4 regions of the Exiguobacterium sp. UBA5002 genome follow, and region 4 is predicted to be linked to each of the others. Evidence: predicted binding sites of a transcription regulator. Region 4 holds the regulator's gene; each other region holds the start of a gene.
The links. The regulator Rex, encoded in region 4, represses fermentation and respiration genes when NADH is low (regulators of the CRP and FNR family bind a similar motif). The targets are predictions, from matches to a motif close to TTGTGAAATATTTCACAA.

Region 1 (4,808 bases), on a different contig from region 4:
CTCGAGTCCACGCCATTCAATAAATCTGGATCTTCACTGACGACTGATAAGAACGCAGTCTTTTCTTCTGCCAGTTGGTCGTAACGTGCTTTTAACCAATCCGGGAACGTATCAAACGACTCTTCCGGTGCATCGAAATAACGGATTTTCGTCATCTCATCATCTGACCATTGTACATATACTTGCGTAGCTCCTACTTCGTAGGCGACACGCGTGATTTCACGAACGAGCGGCAAATTTTCGATTCCTGCACGCACCTCGAGTTGTTGTCCTGGTTGTAGATTAATTCCCGTACGCACGGCTAAAGACGCGTATTGTTGTAATTCTGCTTGTGTCGGCATTATGTAATCCCCTTTCTTGTATCTTTATTTTCACGAAATAGTTGCAATTTTGCAAGAAATAAGGCGAAACTAGAAAGAGAAGAGAAGGAGGCATCACCATGGAATTCACACCCGGCGATTTTAAATCGGCCTATACGTATTTTCACCGACAGGCACTCGACCTCGTTGGTGATGAAAAAGCACAGCAAGAATTGTTAGTTCGAGCAGAAATCGGACTTGCGCACTTGACGCAAGATATCGCGTCTACAGAAAGCTCGGACATCGAACGCGAGGCAGAACTCGTCCTTTATTTTCAATTAAAACAACTGCTTGAAATGCTTCGTGCTCTCTATCAGAAAAAATTCGAAATGCATGCGGAGCAGGAACAATTGTTATTGACGGCCGTTCTGTACTTCACGTCTCCTGTTGACGCCTTACCGGACGATAACGTCCTCGGGCTCTTCGATGATGCACAAATCGTCGAAACGATTTATGAAGAACTGGCTGCAGACGTCGATCGCTTTCAACATATGGAATGAATGAAAAAAGCAGCTGTCGCGACAGCTGCTTTTTGATTACGCATTTTGTTTCGAAGCAATATGAACAGGTGTCGTGGATTGACGTGATTCATCTACTTCTAATTTTTCTTTATTCAGCCACGTATAGATCATTCCCATGAAGACTGCTCCACCAATGATGTTACCGGCTAAAGCTGGCAACAGGTTATGCATCGCTCCGGCAAATGTGATCGTATCCGGATGTGGTACGACTAACGCAATGGAGAACAGTGCCATATTGGCGATGACGTGATCAAATCCAGAAGCAAAGAATACTGCGACGAGTACCATCATCATCATGATCTGCGCCAACTCATTCTTCATGTTCTTTGGAATGAAAATCGCTAAACAGACCATCCAGTTACAGAAGATAGCACGTGTGAAGATTTCCCACGTCGTATGGTGGATCTTCGTTTCTGAGACAGAAAATAACCAGTTGTTCATACCAAGCTCTTGGATGATTCCTGTTTGAGAAAAGAGTAGCGCAAACGCCAATCCGCCAAGTCCATTTCCGATCAGACAGATCAACCAGACCTTCATCGTATCCATCTTCGTCGTATAGCCGCGCATCGTCGCCGTCGTGAAATACATCGTATTCCCTGTGAATAGCTCTGCCCCACCATAAACGATCAGGACGAGTGCCACTCCGAAGGTCAGTCCACCGACAAGTGTCGCAACAGGTGACTCCGCCATATATAGACCGTTAATTGCTTTTAAAGTAAAAATGATTGCAAATCCAATGAAAATTCCCGCTAACATGGCACGAACTAAGTACTCGAGAGGACGCATTTGTAGCATGCGCGTCGACTTGATTGCTTTATTCCGTAATCCTTCTAATGCTTCTACCTCGTTCATCGTAGAAACCTCTCTTTCTTTTTGTTCAACACTTCACAATGTTTGTTCATTTATTATCATACTTCCATCTTAAAAGATGTTCAAGTATTGAATAGACCTGTTTTATCGTTTTTATAAAAGAACGAGATGTAAACGATATCATTTTGTCGAGATTGTGAAAAATGCCTTTTCTTGCTTTATACAATTAATTAGTTTGGATCTGTAGTCGTGATGCGAAGCGTTCAAAGAAAGTATTTCGCCTTGATGCATCGAGCACATAACCATCAATGACGACCCGATTAAAGCGTCTAGAAGAGGAAGTAGCTCGTTCGATATCGGTCGGAGTGTAGGCGTCGAATGTTTTCCGGTCCATCGTAAAATCTGCACCTGAATACGGATCCGTATAGTGAATTTCAAGATCGGTCAAATCAGGAATCGTTGAAAATAAAACAAGCGTATGATGCATCAGCACTTTAGATAACCGAGCTTTCAAAAAATCCTGATTCACTTGTAGTGTCCCAGTATCGGTACCAATCCAAGCTTGTCGCTCTTTTCCTGTCACTTCATAGGCAAGACGTAACGATTCTCCTTCGACATCTACCTGTTTTAATTCTGATGAGAACGGAAGTTGTTCGGCTAATTGACGAACCGCTACCGTATTCATCATCGAGGCACCTACTTGTCTCGCTACAAGATCACCATCATGCCAAATGGATGATTGATTTTTTTCATTGGGTTGTTCGAAAATACGAATTCCAACCAGTACTCCTAAACAGATACAACCAAGAATCCATAACATTTTCTTCATTTTCATCACCTTCCTAAAAAAACGTACCCTTTTTCATCTTTTTTCATAAGAAGGGTTGAAATTTTATGCATATGAGCGTACTCTTGCAGGCAGATACTCACAGAAGGAGGAGCATGAGGTCACTCATCATATTGCCATGACTACAACACACCCACAGAAAAAGAGAGTTGAAAAAATCAGTTTCTTAATCATTGGTACGTTGCTGTATTCCCTTTACATCAGCTTACTACTATCTCCAAATGATATCGGATCAGGCGGTATCATGGGGATCACACTCATTATTCAAGAGCTTTTCCACACGCCAATCGGATTAACGCAATTGCTCTTAAACATTCCCCTCTTCCTTTTAGGTTTCCGTTTCCTACGCAAACGATTCATGTTCTTATCTGGAATTATCGTCATTGCTTCTTCCTTTTTAATTGACTGGATTCCGACTCAAATCGTTCCGGAATCTCTAAATGATCCACTCGTCGCTTCCATCTTTGCTGGTCTAGTCTCTGGTCTTGCAATGGCATTGATCTTCTTCGGTGGTGCTTCAACTGGAGGGCTTGATATTCTTGGAAAGTTTTTCTTTGCTCGTTTTCATAACTGGCCACTTCCTCGTATATTTCTGATGCAAGATCTTGTCATCTACATCCTTGTATGGTGGGTATTTGATCTTAAACACGTTATGTATGCTCTCATCATGAGCTTTGTTCGTGCCAAAGCCCTTCAGACGGTTTACAGTTTCTATTCTGCTTCTAAGCAATGTATCATCATTTGTGAGAAAGCAGATGAAATCAATGAAGTCATTACAAAAGAACTCGGTCGTGGTGTCACGATTCTCGATGCACGTGGAGGATATTCCAACCGAACGAAAAAAATGGTCTATGTCGTCGTTCAAAATAATGAAATCGTCCGTTTGCAAGAAATCGTCTCTTCTGTCGAACCGAATGCATTCGTTACATTCTCGGAAATCCACACTGTCTTCGGCAATTACAAGGAACATTCGTATTCGTTTTAACACCAAGCGCAGCTTAGCTGTGCTTTTTTCATCTTCTTAAAACAGCTTCTCGTATTTCATCATCTTTCCTGCTTTTTTATGAGTATTATTCACTTTTTCGATCATTATCCCTATTCAAAAATTAGACAGGCTTCACTTTTTTTACGATAGTAGTTAAGCTTATGACATGTCTTTTATTTAAAGGAATGATTGCATGCACTCTCTTTGGCGTCAGCGTATTCTGCTGATTTTCTTGGTCAGCTTATTCGCCTCTATCCCGATCATCTATGCGTTATCCGGTTATCGGACGATTGCAACGATGACCGAGCAAATGAAGGATCATGATATCCCGTTAATCAATCAGGTAGATCAGTTGGTCGAACACAATCGAGATCGTGCCAATGCGGTTCGTGGTCTCTTATTGTATGAAGATAATCGTTATATCGAACAATATTACTTTTCAACGTCCAAAATCCATGATTTGCGTAATAGTCTGAACCAATCGTCGACTACTCCAGGGACGATTAAAGATCTTCTTCGCCGCAACAATGTCTGGGAGTCCGAAATTGAACGCGTGTTTGTTGTCTATGAACGTCAAAGTCCAACAGCCGCAAAACGTCTTGCTAGACAGTCGACTCAGACGACCCAAACGATTCTCGAAGACTTATCCCGTGTGAAAGATGATTTGTATAAAACGCTTCAAGCCAAATTACAACAATCAGATTCTTTAATCGCTACATATAAATGGATGTGTCTCGCTCTCTCCATCCTGTCCTTTTTATTGATTAGTGCCACGGTCTTTTTCTTCCACCGCTTCGCTCCAAAAGGATCAGAACAATCGTCTTTAGAATAAACGAAAAGCGCAGCTATAGCTGCGCTTTTCGTTTATTCTAAAGACTCATTCAGGCATTGCTTTTCCCTCTTGTACATGTTCCATCGCCATATGTACAAGCGATGACACATGATGGTCATCCAAGGAATAATAGACGACTTTACCGTCTTTTCGAAACTTGACGAGTCCTTGTTTCAACAAAGATCGAAGATGATGCGACGCTGTCGCAATCGAACAGTCGACAGAAGCCGAGACATCACAAACGCATAGTTCTTCTTCGATCGTCAGCGCATAAACGATTCGCAGTCGTGTCGCATCCGAAAGAATCTTAAATAGCTTTCCGATTTCAGACGCGCGTTGTTCATCAATCGCAATCGTTTCACAACGGGGAATGTCCATGTCCGTCACCTCGTTTCTACCTATATTGCACCATGAGAAACGGGACATTGCAAGTTCAGCGCATTCGTCTGCGAAT
Region 2 (4,808 bases), on a different contig from region 4:
GTCCGGATATCACTGAGGATTGTAAACGTCGCCCGGTGCGAATAATAACGTTCCGCATATCGACTGGCGGCACGTGTCAGACTCGAGATTTTTTGTAGCGCAATCAGGACGGCAAGTGTTTGAATCGGTGGCAATAAGGCTGCCTTTGAAATCAGGTAACCACTTGCTGCGAATAACCCGACCGCCGTCACTCCAGCGAGGACACCGAAGAAAATCGACCAGGCGATATCGCGTTTTTGATGCACCATCAATCGAAAGACTCCTAATAGTTCCTTCATCGTGTTTCCTCCCCTCTCTGGACGCTACGCATCCGGGCATACTCCGAATCACGTCCAAGCAGTTCATCGTGCGTACCACAATCGACGATTCGTCCGCCGTCGAGGACGACGATTTGATCTGAGCGCTCGATCGTATGCAGGCGGTGTGCGACAGTGATGACTGTCGCTGTTTGTCCAAGCTGTTCGATCGCTTGTTGGAGCAGTCGCTCCGTTTTGACGTCGAGTCCTGTCGTCGGTTCATCAAAGACGATGACGTTCGGTCGTTTCAAGAACGCTCGTGCCAACGCAACGCGCTGTTTCTCGCCACCTGATAGACCACGTCCGCCTTCTCCAATTACTGTGTCAATCCCTTCAGGTAACGTCGCAATCAACTCCTCGAGTCCTGCTGCCTGTGCCGCCTCAAAGATTTCTTCCGGCGTTGCTTGACGGAGTTCACCGATCGCAATGTTTTCTGCCAGCGTTCCGGCATACAGATACGGATGCTGCGAGATGTAGCTCAACTGACGGAACCAACTCGCTTCCTCCACCTGACTGCGATTAATCCCGTCAAGCAGAATCCGTCCTTCTTTTGGATCCGCGAGTCCGGCAATCAACTGCAAGACAGTCGACTTACCGGCACCACTGCGACCGATCAACGCCACCTTTTGATACGGTTCAATCGCAAGTGTCACGTCTTGTAAGGCAAAGCGTCCTTCTTGATACGTAAAATCAACTTCATCCAAGACGATTCGTGGTGGACGGTTCATCGAAAGTTCTGATTGACCGAAGGCAACAGGACGATCGTCTGCTGTTAGTTCGGCTGCGATTTGTTTCGCTGCCGCGACACTACCGCGTCCCGTATGGAAGGCAGCTCCCATCTCTTTTAAGGCAAGATAGTATTCTGGTGCCAACACGAGCATCAAGAACGCCGGGATGAAGGTAATGCTTTGGAACAAAATCAAGCGCAGACTGACTTCAAGTGCAATCATTCCCATGCTGAGCATCGATATGAACTCAAGCATCAGCGACGATAAGAAGGCGAGCTTCAAAACCGTTAACGTCGCATCACGGAAATCAAGACTGCTTTTTTCGATGACATCACGTTGTCGTTTCGCACGACCAAATAACTTCAAGGTCGTCAGTCCTTGCAACGTATCAAGGAACGTTCCCGAGAATGCCGTCATCTTCTCGAGTTGAGCATCGGCCCGCTTTTGCGTCATGATGCCGATGATGATGTAGAACAACGGAATGAACGGTGCCGTAATCATCATGACGAGACCGGTGATCCAGTCATAGCTGAATGCCGCGATCAAGACCATCAAGGGAACAATCGTCGTCTGGACTACTTTCGGCAAGTACTGACTGTAGTAGCTGTCCATCTCGTCTACAGCGTCGAGCAAGACACTGACCTTCTTTCCCGCTTGCCCTTGTAGCATCATCTCGACCGAACGACCCGTGTATTTCGCAACGAGCGCTTCCCGAAGCGCCTGCTTCATGTGTGCCGATAACGTCGTACCGAGACGACCGTTCCAATACGTCACGGCGACCCGGAGCAACAGCATCCCGAGGACGACAAGTAGTAACGGAATGACAGCTTCAAACGGTTGTTCTTTCAAGAAAATCCGATCGACCGTCAACACGATACCGTATGATTGACCGACGACCGCGACCCCCATCAGGAAAGCTGCCATGATGAATTGAATGAGAATAATGCGTGGAATCTGGACGATTCCTTTTAATGGATTCATATACAAACGTCCTTTCACGAAGTGTGAACGACTTTTAGTGAATATTTTCACATATCGTACATTTAGTATATCGAATCTGGAACGGGGATGCCATGCAGATGCTGTCGAAAAGGTGTGACGGTTTTGTGAGAGCATAAAACTCGACAATCCTTTCGAATGAAACTATTATGGATATATATTATCCACGTTTAACGAAAGGAGTCTTTCTATGCAAATGAAAACCGGGGTCGAGCAATCCGTTTATGCGATGTTGCTCTTAACCTTCCTGCCGGAGCGCGCCGTTTTGTCCGGTGAATTCATCAGCCAGCAACTCGGTGCTTCACCGACCTATTTCCAAAAGCTCTTACGAAAACTCGTTCAGGCGGATCTGTTGTATTCCGTACCGGGTGTCAAAGGGGGCTTTCGCTTGCGACGTCCGGCAGACGAAATTCAAATCTTCGATGTCTATCAAGCCATTGAGGGCAAACAGACATTGTACGCGTCAAGTGGTGTCTTTGAAGATTTGATGGGGATTCAGGAACAGGAGATCGGTCTGCTCTCGAATCTGATGACAGAGGCAGAAGATGCGTGGCAATCGACGTTGAAGCGCGAATCAATCGGCTCGATCCGTCAAGCAATTGACGCCTCCTGTCCACCGAAACATTTAGAACGGTTGCATGCGTTAATCACAGACCGGATGATGACACTTTAATGAACAGAAAGAGGTTTTTACTATGGTATTGAATCGTTATTTTGACTTATTCGACGCGTCACGCACGGACGCACAAGCTTTTGAGGATCTCGTTTCCTTATTCACGACAGACATCACGTTCGTTCTGAACGGACAACCAAAGCATGGCATCGACGCCTGGAAACAGTTCGTCCGTCATGTGTTTACAGCGAATCAAGACATTAAGCACATGTATGCGGGCTAGGAAGAAACAACACCAGGAACGTATGAAACACGCTGGGCAGTTTGCGGAAAACGGGCAGACGGTAGTGTCTTCACGCAAGACGGAAAAGATATCGCACGTCTCGATGAAAACGGACGGATCGCTTACCTGGAGAACGTTCCAGATGATCCGACGATGTTCCGTTCATAAGGTAAGTTCATATCAGCAAAAAACTGTGTCCCGCTTTTAAGCAGAACACAGTTTTTTTGATTTCTAACGTTTGATTACGAGTCGCTTCAGCAAGTAGCCCGTGATGACGAGTAACGACGCAATCGCGATATAGACCATGTAGACCAACAAGTTTGGCGCAAATCGTGACACGATGTACGTCAATACGACGACAGCCGTATACAGCAACAAAAATAGACTGATGTGCTTCAACTTCGACACTCCCCTTTGAATCCTTCTCTCTTCTTTACGGAAACGACTGGAAAATGTTTCAAAAGGTATGTCTTTACTTCGTTTTATAGATTCTTCGCTTTGAATGTGTCTCCACCTTCGATCGTGCCGTTATCAAAGCCTTTTTGGAACCAACGCTCTCGTTGCGCCGATGTGCCGTGAGTGAAACTTTCCGGTACGACATATCCTTGTCCTTTCTCTTGTAACGTATCGTCCCCAACAGCATTGGCTGCTGTCAACGCTTCTTCAAGATCGCCTTCTTCGAGCAAGTTTTCTCCTTGCGCGTGATGCGCCCAGACGCCGGCATAATAATCTGCCTGTAGCTCGAATCGAACGAGGTATTTATTGAACTTCTCCTCACTCATTTGCTTTCGAAGTGGCATGATCTCATCCGATTTTCCGAGTAACGTCTGGACATGATGCCCGACTTCATGCGCAATGACATACGCCATCGCAAAATCGCCCGGTGCTCCGTATTTCGTCTGCAGTTCATCATAAAAGCTTAAATCAATGTATAATTTCTGATCACCGGGACAGTAAAAGGGACCGACGGACTTCCCTGCTTGTCCGCAAGCCGAACTAACTTGATCCGTATATAAGACGAGTGTCGGTTTTTTATAGGTCTTACCATCTTCTTTAAATTCTTTCGTCCAGACTCGTTCCGTATCGGCCAAGACGACGGAGACGAAGTCCGCTGCTTCTTTTTCCTGCGCTGTTTCCTCATACGTCGTATTTTGCTGATCCCCACCGGTTAAGTCTCCGAGTAGTTCAGTTGGATTACCACCCATCAAAGTGATGACGATCAGCAGGATGATCCCGACACCACCGCCGATACCGGCGATTCCTTTCCCACCCATTCCCCGCCGGTCCTCGACGTTCGAACTCCGTTCTCTTCCCTTCCATTTCATGCGTTTTCCTCCTACCTGTTTCGTTATTGTTCTTTACCCAAAAGCTTTTATACGTAACGCTTCAGGACATCATAGATGAAACAGAAGTCATTTGATTTGAAGGATTTTCTAGGAATATCCTTCTACTGTAGAGAAGATTAGTAGCAGAACCGATCTTTCGGATCCAATTTTTTCTACGCAAAGGAGGTACGACATGAAACCTCATCTACTTTTTTTATCTTGGCGTGATGCTCGACATCCACAAGCCGGAGAAGCTGAAACTTTTATTCATGAAATGTTGCGGCGTGTCAGTACTACCTACCGAGTTACCCATTTGTCTGTCTCATTCAAGGGCGGATCACCGACGGAGTATCGAGATGGTATCACTTACCTCCGTTATGGTACGACAGCTTCTCTTATTCCATATGCACTTTATTATTACTGGTCTTATGCTAAAACGATTGATTTAGTTCTGGATCATTTGAATGGGTTTCATTTCTTCACACCATTTTATGTTCCACGTCATAAACGAACTTTATTTCTTTATCAATTGATTCGTGAACGTTGGTCGACGACGCTTGTGTT
Region 3 (4,808 bases), on a different contig from region 4:
GCATTCGAAGGTCAAGGGAAATATTCATTTGAGCTACCTTTTTCGCTAAATGAATTTGAAAAGCGATTTGGGGATGAATACGTTCTGCTTGTCCGAATGCACTATTTAGTCGGAAGTCGTCTCGACGTCACTGCTTATCCATCCGTTCGAAATACATCGGACTACCCGGATATCGCGGAGCTCTATCTGGCGTCGGACGCCTTGATCACGGATTATTCTTCTGTCATGTTTGATTTTGCGCACTTATCTCGTCCGATTTTATTCTATACGTATGATTTAGAACATTATCGAGATCAGTTGCGTGGATTTTACTTCGATTTTGAGCAGGAGGCACCGGGACCATTGTTGTCGACTGAAACAGCACTGTTTGAAGAGCTGAACCAGTTAGATGATTGGCACACACGGTATGCGTCAGCATTTCGAGCGTTCCAAGAGACGTATTGTCAATGGGATGATGGACAGGCTTCAGAACGGGCGATGAAGACGATCATAAAGAGAATTCACGGATAAAAGGGAGAGCAGAATCATGAAGAAGGTTATTACGTACGGAACATTTGATTTATTACACTGGGGTCATATCAACATCTTAAAACGCGCAAAAGCGATGGGAGACTATCTTATCGTTGCGATTTCAACGGACGAATTCAATCGTTTGAAACATAAGCAGTCCTACCATAATTTCGAGAATCGAAAGATGATTCTTGAAGCCATCCGTTATGTGGATGAAGTCATTCCGGAAAACAGCTGGGATCAAAAAGTAGAAGATGTGAAGAAGCATAACGTCGACCTCTTCGTCATGGGTGATGATTGGAAAGGCGAGTTCGATTTCTTAAAAGAGCATTGTGAAGTCGTTTACCTTAGCCGAACTGAGGGTATTTCTACGAGTCAGATTAAAACGGAATTAGCTTCGAAGTGATTGAAGAGGAGACCACACGACGACGTGCGGTCTTTCTTCGTAGAAGGGCAGGATGAAAGTGGTTAGAGAAGGAATCGTATGGGTCTATTTATTGTTGTTTCGTATTTGTTATGGTGTCTTTCGGTTGTTACCGCTTCGCCCCGTCACTTTATTTTGGATGACATACGGGGATAACGCAAAACCTGTTAATGATCGCTTGGCGCAGGAATTGCCAAATGAGAAACGGTATCTGGTATATGATCACCATTTCATGAAGCAGCCGGATTTATGGAAGTCAGACCGAATGCTTCGCTTTCGTCGATTACGGTTCGTCAGACTCGCATATTTACTTGCGACCTCCCGGACGGTTTTCGTCGATAATTATGTTGCGGAATTCAGTGTTGCTAAAACGCGACGTGGAACACGACGTATCCAGCTATGGCATGCCGGCGGAACGTTAAAGCAGTTTGGACTAACTTCTTCGAAAAGCCTGTTCGTATCGGAACGGATACGAAATCGGTTCCGACGTGTCTATCAGGAATATGGTGATTTCATCGTGCCGGGGATGCGTTGTGCGACACAATTCATGGCACCGCATGATTTAAAACGATCTCATTTTAAACCGTTCGGCATGCCACGGACGGATTATTGGTATGATGAGGTTCAGCGGGAACATCGGGCGCTTGATTTAAAAGAACGTTATGTAAAACCCGACCGCCGGATTCTATTGTATGCCCCGACTTACCGCGAATATAAAGGAACGGAAGATCACACGATTCAACAATTTGAACAACTGGCTAAAACAGGCTGGACGATTCTTGTTAAGTTACATCCGACGATCCGAGCGCTTTCGACCTATCGTTCCGCCCATATACATCTTGTGGATGACACGTATCAGATCAATGATTATTTGCTCATCACGGATGTTCTGGTGACCGACTATTCGTCGATTCCATTTGAAAGCTGTCTTCTTGAGGTTCCAACGTTCTTATACACACCGGACATCGATACATATCGACAACTACCAGGACTTGTCGATCAGTATCCAAAACCATTACCGGTGCGACAGACGGAGCAGATGGCGCAATTGATGGAGTGGATCGTGTCTGACGCGATACTTGAAGAGTGCCGTCAGCACATGCAAGAATTCCAAACAAGTTGGTATGATCACCCACCAGGTCAAGCAGTTGAACGAATCGTTCATCATTATTACGGAACAGGTATGTAATACTATATCTGACGATTGCTTTAGTTTTAGAAAGCGGTCGTCAGATACTTTTTCAAAAATAATGTGAAAAATTGAACAAAGTTTGACAATCTTTTGAAAATCCATTCTTTTGAACTGTGATGTTCTATACTAAAAGCAGAAGAAAAGGAGAGGAGAAATGGATATGCTGACTTGTGGAACGACTGAAGCGAATACATTCATCTTATCACCTGAGACAAGAACGTTACTAGAGAGCTTCATGACGGAAACGACGTTCAAAAAGGATTCCATCGTCTGTTGGGAAGGGGAAATGAACGACAAGTTGTTTTATGTGAAACAAGGAGGCGTCAAACTATCGAAGTTGACGAAAAAAGGCAGTCCATTACTGATGTTCTTATATTTCAAAGGGGATCTATTTGGTGAATTTGATGTAGGAGAAGCTTTTCCGAGTTCATACAGTATCGAGACGATGGAGGATAGTATCATCGGTTTCCTCTCAAAAGAAAAATTAGAGGAACTCATGAGAAAGGATGGTACTTTTGCGCTTGAGATCATGCGGTGGCAAGCATTGATGCGGAAACAGACGGAGACTAAATTGCGCGACTTGCTATTGTTCGGAAAACCGGGTGCGTTAGCTTCGACGTTACTTCGTCTCATCGCGATGGAAGGGGGACAAGTAGGAGAAACCTACCGTCTTGCAAAACGTCCATCCGATGGGGAGTTTGGTCAATTGATTGGCGCACCGCGTGAAACGGTCAATCGGATGTTCTCCCAGTGGAAAAAAGAAGGTGTCATTTCGATGACGCCAAAAGAAATCATCATTCATGATGCACAATATCTGCGTGATCTGTGTCATTGTGAAGGATGCCCAGCAGGTGTTTGTCGAATTTAATAGATAGTGTACAAACAATTCAAACGTGAAGCAGAATTTTCTGCCTCATGTATGGATTGTTTTTTTTGTAGATGAGTCGTGCCTCCTTCTCTTGTTCAGATGTGAACTTTTTGTGTGTTTTTAGAAAGAAAAGTGCGGATTCTTCACATTTGAAGTGATATATATCACAGTTTCCGAACTTGCTGAATTCTTACAATAAAGACAAGTTCAAAGCAGGAGAGGAGTAATCACCATGGACCAAAAATCAGAATCAAACCTCAAAGGAACATTTATTGCCGTCCTGATCGTAGCAGGTGTCATCATCGGGATGTGGAGTTCAATCTTTCTATTGTTCATATCACGTTAAGGGGGAATCACGATGCACATTCATCGTTTAGAAAAAATTTGGCTGATCTTCGGAGTAGCGATGCTAGCGGTCTTCTTGACCATCATCGGTGTATCCGCTTTTGCATCGGGCAATCAACCACCATCCGATGCGACATTGATTGATCCGACGAAAGTCGATCAGACGAAACCGTTTGATAAACCAGGACTAAAAAAGATTGATGATGACCGATACGAAGCGGTCATCGTTTCACAAGCTTTTCAGTTTACACCAAAAGATATGGTCATACCTAAAGGGGCGACAGTCGATTTTCTCGTGACATCGAAGGACGTCGTTCATGGATTTGAAATCGTTAAGACGAACGTCAACATGATGGTCGTTCCCGGACATATTAATTCGATTGAGTATACGTTCAAGAAAGCAGGCGAATATCTCGTCGTATGTAATGAATATTGTGGTAATGCCCATCATATGATGGCAACGAAAATCAAGGTGGTGGAATAAGATGAATGCCATTTCAAAAAAATTAAGACAGTTCGAGATGGAGCGTGGTCTGCCTGCTACCGTCATCGGAATTAAGGAAGCGAAGCTCGCTTTCGCACATGTTAGTTTTTCACTTGTCGCCTTATTGATTGGTGGTTTATGTGGATTGTTGCAAACGATGGTGCGGACAGGTGTCATTCCAGAAATTGCTGGAGTCGGCTACTATGAGCTTCTCACTGCCCACGGGTTAATGCTTGCAATCGTCTTTACGACGTTATTCATTTTCGGATTATTGTTCTCATTTTTAGGTCAATCGTTCGGACGATTCGAAGAGTTTCCGCGACGTCTCGGATGGGTCGGATTCTGGTTCATGATTCTTGGTGTCGTCCTCGTCACGTGGATGGTGCTTGCAGGAGAAGCTTCCGTCCTCTATACATTCTATGCACCACTCAAGGCACATCCAGTATTTTATATTGGACTCGTCATCTTCGTCGTCGGAACGTGGATTGCTTCTGGTGCCATGTTCCGTATGTATGCTGATTATAAACGGGAACACCCTGGCGTTCATCCACCACTTCAAGCATACATGAGTATTATGACTGCCTTATTATGGGTGGTTGCGACACTCGGCGTAGCAGCGACGATTCTCTTTCAACTCCTTCCTTTATCTCTTGGTTGGACAGATAAGGTCGGGATCGAGCTATCCCGAACGCTATTTTGGTACTTTGGTCATCCACTCGTCTATTTTTGGTTATTACCTGCTTATATCGTTTGGTATACGGTCATTCCGAAAATCGTTGGTGGGAAGATTTTTTCTGACGCGTTAGCGCGAATGTCATTTTTATTGTTCTTACTTTTTTCATTCCCAGTTGGTTTTCACCATCAATTGTTAGAGCCGGGGATTTCTGCATTTTGGAAGTATGTCCAAGTCGTTTTGACATTCCTCGTCATCATCCCATCATTGATGACTGCCTTCTCGATGTTTGCGACATTCGAGCTAGCGGGT
Region 4 (4,808 bases):
TTGTGGATCGATTTCGTTTGAAGAACCTTCGAGTCCGTGACGTTTACTATACTGATAACCATCGAGCAAATAAAAAATGATTGCCAGCGCCCAAACCCCGACACAACTGATCAAAAAGGCAGTCAAGGGAGTGACGCTACCATAATAGGATATGATCAATGGATCATTGAGTTCGACGAACAGTTGTGTCGTTAGAAGCGTACAACATAGTCCAGAGAGTAGACTGACGAGAAGACCGCTCCATGTCTGGATGACAAGTCCGATCATGCAAGAAATCAGAAGGAACAAAGGAAGAGCAGCATTAAAGGCATCCGGGCGGATGAAGGCGGACACGTAGTCCGCATACATCGGAACGAAATAAAGAATACCGGATAACAGTCCTTGAATCAGGTTGATGAAAAAGCTTTTCGTTCGCATCAGTGTTGGTTCTCCCATCGTTCCATCAATTCAAGTAGATCGACATCGATCTGGTCTCGTTCCGCAGATAACGCTGTCGCTTTTGGAATATCATTAAAGACTTCCGGTTCGCAAAGCAACTGTTCGATTTCCGCTGAACGCTGTTCGAGCCGTTCAATATCTTGTTCGAGTTGTTCGATTTGCTGACGGCGTTTTTTTTCTTCTTTCTGTGCTTCTTTGTCGATCGTCTTCGATGCCGTGACTTTTGCCGCTTTTGCCTCTTCGGCTTCAAGGCGAGCGATTTCTTCTTGTTCGGCCTTCTTCTCTGTGTAGTACGAATAATCGCCGAGGTATTCTGTCACACCAGCTTCACTCATCTCGATGACGCGTGTCGCGATCCGATCGATGAAGTACCGGTCATGGGAGACGAAGAGTAGCGTACCTTCATAGTCGACAAGAGCGTTCTCAAGGACCATCTTCGAATCAAGATCCAAGTGGTTCGTTGGCTCGTCAAGGATGAGGACGTTCGTCTTCCGGAGTTTCAGTTTTGCGAGCGCGAGACGTCCGCGTTCGCCACCAGACAATTCTTGAACGATTTTGAAGACATCGTCGCCGCTGAACAGGAATTGTCCGAGCACAGAACGGACTTCTTGTTCGCGCATCAGTGGCCATTCGTTCCAAATCTCATCGATGACACGGTTCCGGTCATTGAGTTCCGCTTGCTCTTGATCGTAATACCCGATCGAGACACCGGTGCCGAAACGGAAATCACCGAAGAGAGGACGTAAACGACCGACGAGGACTTTTAAGAGCGTCGACTTCCCGATTCCGTTCGGTCCGACGAGTGCCAGTGATTCGCCGCGTTGCAAGCGGAACGTGATGTCTTTTGAGACAGCTTCTTCGTAACCGATTGCCAATTGATTGACTTGAAGAACGTCATTCCCGCTCTGTTTTTCGATTGGGAAGGAGAGGACCGTACTGCGTTCATCTCCATCTGGTCGGTCGAGCCGGTCGACCTTCTCGAGCCGTTTTCGAACGCTTTGAGCACGCTTTGTCGTTGTCGCCCGAGCGATGTTTCGTTGAATGAAATCCTGCATCTTCGCGATTTCTTCTTGCTGCTGTTCGAACTGTTTCATTTCTTGATCGTACAATGCCGCTTTTTGCTCGAGGTACTTCGTATAGTTCCCAGTGAACTTACGACAGACATTACGAGAGAGCTCATAGACGACATTGACGACTTGATCGAGGAAGTACCGATCGTGCGAGACGATCAGAACGGCACCACGATAACCACCGAGGTAACTTTCAAGCCAAGCGAGCGTATCGATATCCAGATGGTTCGTCGGTTCATCGAGAATGAGAAGCTCTGGTGCTTGCAGGAGCATCTTCGCTAAGGCGAGCCGTGTCCGTTGACCTCCGGACAATGTCTGGATCCGGCGTGAGTAATCGTCTGGATAAAAGCGCATGCCGTGCAGGACGGAGCGAATATTCGCTTCAAACTGATAACCACCTGCTTCTGAGAAGTCATGTTGCGCTTGATCGTACGTCTTCAGGAGTCGATCGTAAGCGACCGGGTCGTTCAAGATGTGCTCCATGCCCATCTCGATTTCCATCCGGCGCAGTGTCCGTTCTTGTTCTTGCAGATGTTCAAAAACGGTCAGCATCTCGTTCCAGATCGTCTCATTCGATTCGAGACCACTGTCTTGCGCGAGATAGCCGATTTTGACATCTTTACCTTTCATGATATCGCCCGAGTCATGACTGAGTTCACCAGCGATGATTTTGAGCAAGGTTGATTTACCGGCACCATTTCGACCGACGAGCGCAATTCGGTCGCGCTCCTGTACTTCCAATTTGATATTTTCTAAAATCGGCTCGACGCCGAATGATTTCGAGAGTTGGTTGACTTGTAAGAGTATCATTTCCATCCATCCTTCCACCCTTTAGTCTATCACGAACAAAAGCGCGAGGTCCTGCGGAATATATTATTTGTGACTCTATGTGAAGTGGTTTACAATCAAGGAGAGTAGAAAGCTTTTTGCAAAGATTTGGGTGCCACGATGGATGTGGCCGAAGGGGGAACTGCAGGATGAATGGACCAGACACAAAAATTCCACAAGCGACAGCAAAACGGTTGCCGCTATATTATCGCTTCATCCAAAGTTTATACAATTCAGGCAAGCTCCGCGTCTCTTCTGCTGAGTTAAGCGAGGCGGTGAAGGTTGATTCAGCAACGATTCGTCGCGACTTTTCCTACTTTGGGGCACTAGGGAAGAAGGGGTATGGATATAACGTTCAACATCTCTTAACGTTTTTCCGGAAAACCTTGAATCAAGATGAGGTGACGAATGTTGCCTTGATCGGGGTCGGTCATCTCGGAACAGCGTTTGCAAATTATAACTTTTTAAAGAATAATAGTACTCGGATAGTCGTTGCGTTTGATGCGGACGAAGAGAAGGTCGGAACAACGACGCATGACGTTCCAATCTATCATGTTTCGGACATGAAAGAACAAATCGAAGCGAATCAGGTCGATGTCGCCATCTTGACGGTTCCATCCCAGTTCGCACAGTCAGTAGCGGATGAGTTAGTCGAGTATGGTGTGACAGGCATTCTGAACTTCACGCCTGCACGGTTGAACGTGCCAGCGAGCGTTCGGGTTCATCACATCGATTTATCGATCGAGTTGCAGTCGTTAGTTTATTTCATGAAGCATTATTCGCAATCAGCTGAAGGAGTGAAATCATAATGGAAAACCTTATCCCGCTCACGTTAGGTATCGGACCTGCGAGTATCGGATTAATTGCTGTCGTCGCGTTGATCATCTTCGGACCGAAGAAGTTACCGGAATTCGGTCGTGCTGCCGGTCAAACATTGAAAGAGTTCAAGAATGCCACGAACGGCATCATGGACGACGATAAAAAGGACGAACCGAAAGAGAAGTGATTGAATCATGACGGTTGATCAAGAACAAAGCATGACGTCGCACCTAGACGAACTGCGTAAGCGGATTGTCTGGTCGCTCCTCATCGTCGTCGTCCTGTTCGCTGTCGCATTTCCGCTCGTCCGACCGCTCGTCCGTTTTCTGCAAGCGGACTTAAAAGAGCTCGGTATCGGATTAAATGCCTTCAACGTCGCCGATCCTTTAATGTTGTATTTGAATCTTGCGTTCATCATCGCGCTGATTTTAGCGTCACCGTTCTGGATGTATCAACTGTGGGCATTCGTCCGACCAGGGCTTTATGAAAAGGAACAAAAAGCAACACTGACATATATTCCAGTCATCTTCTTTCTATTTTTGGCTGGTGTAGCCTTCTCGTATTTCTGGTTGCTTCCCTTCTTGCTCGAAGTCTCAACGGATCTCGGGAAAGAATTGGGGATCGAGCAAGTCATCGGGGTCGAAAACTACTTCAGTTTCTTGATCCGGTTGACGATGCCGTTTGGTCTTCTCTTCCAATTGCCGGTCGTGACGATGTTCCTGACACGTCTTGGTCTTGTGACGCCATATTTCATGCGAAAGAATCGAAAATATGCGTATTTCGCGCTGTTCGTCGTTGCGGCATTGATCGCACCGCCGGACGTGACGTCACACTTGATGATCTCAGTGCCGTTGTTCGTTCTCTATGAAATCAGTATCTTGATTTCCGCGCGGACGTATAAAAAGGTCTTGATCCTCGAGCAACAGGCAGAGCTTGAACGACAGGCGGATTTGATGCGTGAATTGAATAAATGAATCGTGAATTCCTTCCAGCCATTTCGGGAGGAATTCTTTTTTATGAAAGCGTTATGTTTATATTGATAAAGCAGTTAGCGATGCGTATACTAAAGATAATTCATGGGGGCTTAGCTCAGCTGGGAGAGCGTTTGGCTGGCAGCCAAAAGGTCGTCGGTTCGATCCCGATAGTCTCCACCAAGTTCATACGTTCAACTCCTCGAGTGCTCGAGGAGTTTTTTTATGTTCCCAGTTAAATTCCTTCCAAATATAAAATGTCACCAAAAAGAAAAAAATTAAAAAAATAGACAAATATAAATTGTTTATTTCCATTAACTTCATTAAACTAAAAATACAGAATTTTCGTTAAACTGTTTTATTAGTATTACTACTATGGTTTTACAGAAAAGGGGAAACGAACGCATGAAGAAGAAGATTGCACTTATGGCAGCCGTCTTAATGACGTCTTCCAATCTAGTCAGTGCGCAAGGTGCACTGTCCTCACAAGACAAAGCGACGGGTCAAAAACCGCAGGCGCTCTCACTGAAGAAATCGGGACAAGAAAAGAACTACAAACAATCGGATAAAGTCCGAGTCGTCATCGAGATGGAACAAAAACCGGCGATTCAAATCGCCCAATCTCAAAACAAGCGGTATAGCACATTGAGCAATGCCGAAAAGGAATCGATCAAGGATCGAC

Region 1: B4C70_RS13730 (formate/nitrite transporter family protein) is a predicted target of Rex. The motif match lies at 1,754-1,771, and genes of this name have one in related genera.
Region 2: cydD (thiol reductant ABC exporter subunit CydD) is a predicted target of Rex. The motif match lies at 2,041-2,058, and genes of this name have one in related genera.
Region 3: B4C70_RS13965 (cytochrome C oxidase subunit II) is a predicted target of Rex. The motif match lies at 3,147-3,164, and genes of this name have one in related genera.

What each region holds. Positions count from the first base shown of each region.
Region 1 covers NZ_DGYQ01000045.1:105,798-110,605, reverse strand. Annotated here, with positions in the region: gene B4C70_RS13740 (aminopeptidase) at 1-341, opposite strand, end outside; gene B4C70_RS13735 (YkvA family protein) at 440-859, shown strand; gene B4C70_RS13730 (formate/nitrite transporter family protein) at 896-1,732, opposite strand; gene B4C70_RS13725 (hypothetical protein) at 1,917-2,519, opposite strand; gene B4C70_RS13720 (YitT family protein) at 2,656-3,522, shown strand; gene B4C70_RS13715 (CHASE3 domain-containing protein) at 3,716-4,354, shown strand; gene B4C70_RS13710 (ArsR/SmtB family transcription factor) at 4,400-4,732, opposite strand; gene B4C70_RS13705 (hypothetical protein) at 4,788-4,808, opposite strand, start outside.
Region 2 covers NZ_DGYQ01000011.1:22,948-27,755, reverse strand. Annotated here, with positions in the region: gene cydC (thiol reductant ABC exporter subunit CydC) at 1-278, opposite strand, end outside; gene cydD (thiol reductant ABC exporter subunit CydD) at 275-2,005, opposite strand; gene B4C70_RS01840 (Rrf2 family transcriptional regulator) at 2,214-2,696, shown strand; partial or broken gene B4C70_RS01835 (nuclear transport factor 2 family protein) at 2,719-3,087, shown strand; gene B4C70_RS01830 (hypothetical protein) at 3,151-3,318, opposite strand; gene ypfJ (KPN_02809 family neutral zinc metallopeptidase) at 3,402-4,244, opposite strand; gene B4C70_RS01820 (glycosyltransferase family 4 protein) at 4,438-4,808, shown strand, end outside.
Region 3 covers NZ_DGYQ01000045.1:152,450-157,257, forward strand. Annotated here, with positions in the region: gene B4C70_RS13945 (CDP-glycerol glycerophosphotransferase family protein) at 1-510, shown strand, start outside; gene tagD (glycerol-3-phosphate cytidylyltransferase) at 527-916, shown strand; gene B4C70_RS13955 (CDP-glycerol glycerophosphotransferase family protein) at 969-2,123, shown strand; gene B4C70_RS13960 (Crp/Fnr family transcriptional regulator) at 2,281-2,994, shown strand; gene B4C70_RS13965 (cytochrome C oxidase subunit II) at 3,227-3,340, shown strand; gene B4C70_RS13970 (cytochrome c oxidase subunit II) at 3,353-3,823, shown strand; gene B4C70_RS13975 (b(o/a)3-type cytochrome-c oxidase subunit 1) at 3,825-4,808, shown strand, end outside.
Region 4 covers NZ_DGYQ01000006.1:7,155-11,962, forward strand. Annotated here, with positions in the region: gene B4C70_RS01305 (hypothetical protein) at 1-417, opposite strand, end outside; gene B4C70_RS01310 (ATP-binding cassette domain-containing protein) at 417-2,318, opposite strand; gene B4C70_RS01315 (redox-sensing transcriptional repressor Rex) at 2,486-3,145, shown strand; gene B4C70_RS01320 (twin-arginine translocase TatA/TatE family subunit) at 3,145-3,342, shown strand; gene tatC (twin-arginine translocase subunit TatC) at 3,350-4,129, shown strand; tRNA gene B4C70_RS01330 (tRNA-Ala) at 4,234-4,309, shown strand.